DNA from 2 places in the Streptomyces sp. NPDC101225 genome. Region 1 is predicted to be linked to the other one. Evidence: riboswitches for the same ligand, from Rfam matches in the RefSeq annotation. Region 1 holds a riboswitch; the other holds the start of a gene.
What was found. Region 1 has a riboswitch for glycine ahead of gcvP (aminomethyl-transferring glycine dehydrogenase). Riboswitches for the same ligand answer to the same signal wherever they lie in the genome.
Positions count from the first base shown of each region.

Region 2: linked by a shared signal. The riboswitch ahead of gcvT (glycine cleavage system aminomethyltransferase GcvT) and the one ahead of gcvP (aminomethyl-transferring glycine dehydrogenase) in region 1 are both predicted to bind glycine.

Region 1 is NZ_JBIWOE010000010.1:10,295-12,744, forward strand. It holds partial or broken gene ACIRPX_RS16580 (DNA polymerase IV) at 1-340, shown strand, start outside; partial or broken gene ACIRPX_RS16585 (PRC-barrel domain-containing protein) at 265-633, opposite strand; glycine riboswitch at 747-842, shown strand; gene gcvP (aminomethyl-transferring glycine dehydrogenase) at 1,018-2,450, shown strand, end outside.
Region 2 is NZ_JBIWOE010000009.1:2,081-4,530, reverse strand. It holds gene ACIRPX_RS15190 (AAA family ATPase) at 1-517, opposite strand, end outside; glycine riboswitch at 690-782, shown strand; gene gcvT (glycine cleavage system aminomethyltransferase GcvT) at 925-2,043, shown strand; gene gcvH (glycine cleavage system protein GcvH) at 2,163-2,450, shown strand, end outside.

The sequences.
Region 1 (2,450 bases):
GGCCGACGAACCCGCGCAGGTGGAGACGGCGCCCGCCGAGCGGCGCTGGCGCTCGGGACACGATGTGCGGCACACCGAGTTCGGGCACGGGTGGGTGCAGGGCAGCGGCCTCGGACGGGTCACGGTGCGGTTCGAGACGCCCGCCTCGCAGCCCGGGCGGGTGAGGACGTTCCGGACCGACGACCCCGACCTCGAGCCGGCCGATCCGTTGCCGTTGGTGGCGCAGGGACCGGGCACCACCTTTGCCGAGGTGTCCTAGGTGTCGGTGTCCCCCGTGCCCGCGAGCTTGCCGAAGGAGCGGTCCGGGGCGGAGGGAGGCGTGGCGGTGTCGAGTCCGTAGTGGTGATAGAGCTGAAGCTCCTGTTCGGGGGAGAGGTGACGGCCGACGCCGAAGTCCGGGGCGTCCTTGATCAGGGTCCGGTCGAAGGGGACCTGAAGGGTGCCCTCGACCAGTTCGCTGGGTGCCAGCGGGACGAAGGCGTCGCGGGAGAACAGGCCGGTGCGTATGGCCGCCCACTCCGGCACCCCGGTCGCGTCGTCGAGGTAGACCTCGTCGATGGTGCCGAGCTTGGTGCCGTTGCGGTCGAACGCCTTGCGGCCGATCAGGTTGCGCGGATCGATCTCGGTCTGCACGGTCCCTCCACTTGGTCGCAACTCATCCGTAAGCACTACAAAAGAACACAACGGGCCAGGTGGCCACTCGGAAGACCGGTCTTTGTGCGCGCTGGTAGGCTGACAGCGGCTGCTGACCCCGTGCGGGAGAGTCCTCCAGACGTCATCGGAGGCGCCGAAGGAGCAAATCCTCCCCGGAATCTCTCAGGCACACGTACCGCGCGGACGAGGTCACTCTGGAAAGCAGGGCGGGTGTCGACGGCTTCCGCTCTCACCGACGGTGAAAACCGGACGCCTTCGGGCGATCCGGTGAAGCTCTCAGGTTGAGATGACAGAGGGGGAGGCCGTCCGGGTACCCGTGCCGTGGTGCCCCTCGAAGGTCGTGTCGACCAGGAGGCCTCCGCAATGACCCCGCATCGCGTTCCGCTCACCGAGCTGGAGAAGGGGATTCCCTTCGAACAGCGTCATATCGGGCCCGACCACGAGGCCCGGGCCAAGATGCTCGCGCAGGTCGGCTACGGCTCGCTGGACGAGCTCACGGCCGCCGCGGTCCCGGATGTGATCAAGAACGCCGACGCCCTGGAGCTTCCGGGCGCGCGCACCGAGCCCGAGGTGCTGGCCGAGTTGCGGTCGCTCGCCGACCGCAACGAGGTGCTCGACTCCATGATCGGGCTCGGGTACTACGGCACCTTCACGCCGCCCGTCATCCTGCGCAACGTCATGGAGAACCCGGCCTGGTACACGGCCTACACGCCGTACCAGCCGGAGATCTCGCAGGGCCGGCTGGAGGCGCTGCTGAACTTCCAGACGATGGTCGCCGACCTCACCGGACTGCCCACCTCCGGAGCCTCGCTGCTCGACGAGGGCACGGCCGCCGCCGAGGCCGTGGCGCTGTCCCGCCGCATGGGCCGGAACAAGAAGGGCCTGTTCCTGGTCGACGCGGACGTGCTGCCGCAGACCATCGCCGTGATCGAGACCCGTGCCGAGCCGGCCGGTGTGGAGGTCGTGGTCGCCGACCTCACCGACGGCATCCCGGCCGGGGTCGCCGAGCGCGAGATCAACGGCGTGCTGGTGCAGTACCCGGGCGCCTCCGGTGCCGTGCGGGACATCAAGCCGCTGATCGACCAGGCGCACGAGCTGGGCGCGCTCGTCACCGTCGCCGCCGACCTGCTCGCGCTGACGCTGCTGAAGTCGCCCGGTGAGCTCGGTGCGGACATCGCCGTCGGCACGACGCAGCGCTTCGGTGTGCCGATGGGCTTCGGCGGGCCGCACGCCGGCTACATGGCGGTGCACGAGAAGTTCGCGCGCAGCCTGCCGGGGCGGCTCGTGGGCGTGTCCGTGGACGCCGACGGGCACAAGGCCTACCGGCTCGCACTGCAGACCCGTGAGCAGCACATCCGGCGCGAGAAGGCCACCAGCAACATCTGCACCGCGCAGGTGCTGCTCGCCGTCATGGCCGGAATGTACGCCGTCTACCACGGGCCCGAGGGCCTGCGGGCCATCGCGCAGCGCACCCACCGCTACGCCACGGTCCTCGCCGAGGGACTGCGGGCCGGCGGGGTCGAGGTCGTGCACGGCTCCTACTTCGACACGCTCACCGTGCGGGTGCCGGGCCGCGCCGCCGAGATCGTGGACGCCGCGCGCGCGAACGGTGTGAACCTGCGCCTGGTCGACGCCGACCAGGTGTCGATCGCCTGCGACGAGACGACCAAGCGCGCCCAGGTGGCCGCCGTCTGGAGCGCGTTCGGGATCGAGGCCGACGTCGAGGCGCTGGACGCGGCCGCCGAGGAAGCGGTCCCGCAGGGACTGCTGCGCAGCGACGCCGTCCTGACCCACCC
Region 2 (2,450 bases), on a different contig from region 1:
CGCGGCCGCGCTCGCGCTGGCCCCTGAGTGCCGTGCCCGGTGCGACGTCCAGGAGCAGCAGGTGCAGGGCGCCGCCGCGGCGGCGGGCCTCCCGGGCCAGCCAGCCGCGCACCCAGGCCTGGGTGCCGCAGTCGTGCACGACGGCGCCCCCACCGGCGGCGAGGGCCCGGCGCAGGCCGGCGAAGTGCGCGAGGCGGACCAGGGGGCGGTAGACCGCGTACGGCAGCATGCGCGGCACCCGGGCGGCCCATCGGTCGCGGGTGTCCTGGGAGTCGACGCGCGGGCCCCGCACGGCGCGCTCCATCAGCGTCGACTTGCCACTGCCGGGCAGGCCGGTGACGACCACGAGGTCGCTCGGGCCGAAGAGCAGGGCGTGCGGGCTGCGACCCGAGCGGTCGCGCAGGTCGCGGACCACGGGGGCCCGGCCGCCGCGGGCCTCCCGGGCCGGGGCCGCGGACTGCTTCGGCAGCGCGAGGGCCGAGGTCGTGGCGTACGCCGTGGGCCTGTTCACCGTGATCGTCCTCCCCTGGGCCGGGCGCGGATTCCCCGCCCGTCGAGTGTAAAGAGAAGGTAATGCGCCGCGCCTCGCGTTTTCGTGATCGCTCTGCCACAGGCCGGTTACAGATGCGGACCTGCCACCCGTGGAGAAGGCGTGCAATGATGTGCGCGCCAACTGCATACCGGCCGCTTGAATCCGCGCGGGAGAGTCCCCAGACCACTGGGGCGCCGAAGGAGCAAGTTCCTCCCTTGAATCTCTCAGGCCCCGTTACCGCGCGGGCGAGGCACATCTGAAAAGCGGGCCGCTGCGTCAGTGGCTCCACCCAAGGTGCAAGCTCCGATCGCCGCGCGATCAGGGCGAACCTCTCAGGTTCCGATGACAGATGGGGAGGAACGACCATCTGTCATGACTTGGGAGACGGACCGATGAGCAGTACCGAACCGCGCCGTACCGCGCTCGATGCCCTGCATCGCTCGCTCGGCGCGACGATGACCGACTTCGCCGGCTGGGACATGCCCCTGCGCTACGGCTCCGAGCGCGACGAGCATCTCGCGGTGCGCACCCGGGCCGGGCTCTTCGACCTCTCGCACATGGGCGAGATCACGGTCACCGGCCCCGAGGCCGCCGCCCTGCTGAACTTCGCCCTGGTCGGCAACATCGCCTCCGTGGGCCTCGGCCGCGCCCGCTACACCATGATCTGCCGCGCCGACGGCGGCATCCTGGACGACCTGATCGTCTACCGGCTCGGCGAGACCGAGTACATGGTCGTGGCGAACGCCTCCAACGCCCGGACCGTCCTGGACGCGCTGACGGAGCGGGCGGCGGCCTTCGACGCCGAGGTGCGCGACGACCGCGACGCCTACGCGCTGCTCGCCGTGCAGGGCCCCGAGTCGCCCGGGATCCTCGCCTCGCTGACCGACGCCGACCTCGACGGCCTGAAGTACTACGCGGGCCTGCCCGGCACCGTCGCGGGTGTCCCCGCCCTCATCGCGCGCACCGGCTACACCGGCGAGGACGGCTTCGAGCTGTTCGTGAAGCCGGAGCACGCCGTCGAGCTGTGGCAGGCGCTGACCAAGGCCGGCGAGGGCGCCGGCCTGGTCCCCTGCGGGCTGTCCTGCCGGGACACCCTGCGCCTGGAGGCCGGCATGCCGCTGTACGGGCACGAGCTGTCGACCTCGCTGACCCCCTTCGACGCCGGGCTCGGCCGGGTGGTGAAGTTCGAGAAGGACGGCGACTTCGTGGGGCGCGCCGCGCTGCAGGCGGCCGCCGAGCGCGCGCAGGAGAACCCGCCGCGCGTCCTGGTCGGCCTGGTCGCCGAGGGCCGCCGGGTCCCGCGCGCCGGGTACCCGGTCGTCGCCGGCGGCGCGGTGATCGGCGAGGTCACCTCCGGCGCTCCCTCCCCCACGCTGGGAAAGCCGATCGCGATGGCGTACGTCGACGCGGCGCACGCGGCGCCCGGCACGGCCGGGGTCGGCGTGGACGTCCGGGGCAGCCACGAACCGTACGAGGTCGTGGCACTGCCGTTCTACAAGCGGCGGAAGTAGACACTGGACGGGTACGGCCGGGGCCACGGACGTGACTCCGCGCACATCCCCCTGTTCCCTCACGCATCCAGCAGTCCCCCCTTCACCAGCACCTTCGCGCGTACAGGAGAATTCAGGCCATGAGCAACCCCCAGCAGCTGCGCTACAGCAAGGAGCACGAGTGGCTGTCGGCCGCCGAGGACGGCGTCTCGACGGTCGGCATCACCGAGTTCGCGGCGAACGCGCTCGGCGACGTCGTCTACGCCCAGCTTCCCGAGGTCGGCTCCGCGGTGACCGCGGGCGAGACCTGCGGCGAGCTGGAGTCGACCAAGTCGGTCAGCGACCTGTACTCCCCCGTCACCGGTGAGGTCACCGAGATCAACGAGGACGTCGTCAACGACCCGTCCCTGGTGAACTCGGCCCCCTTC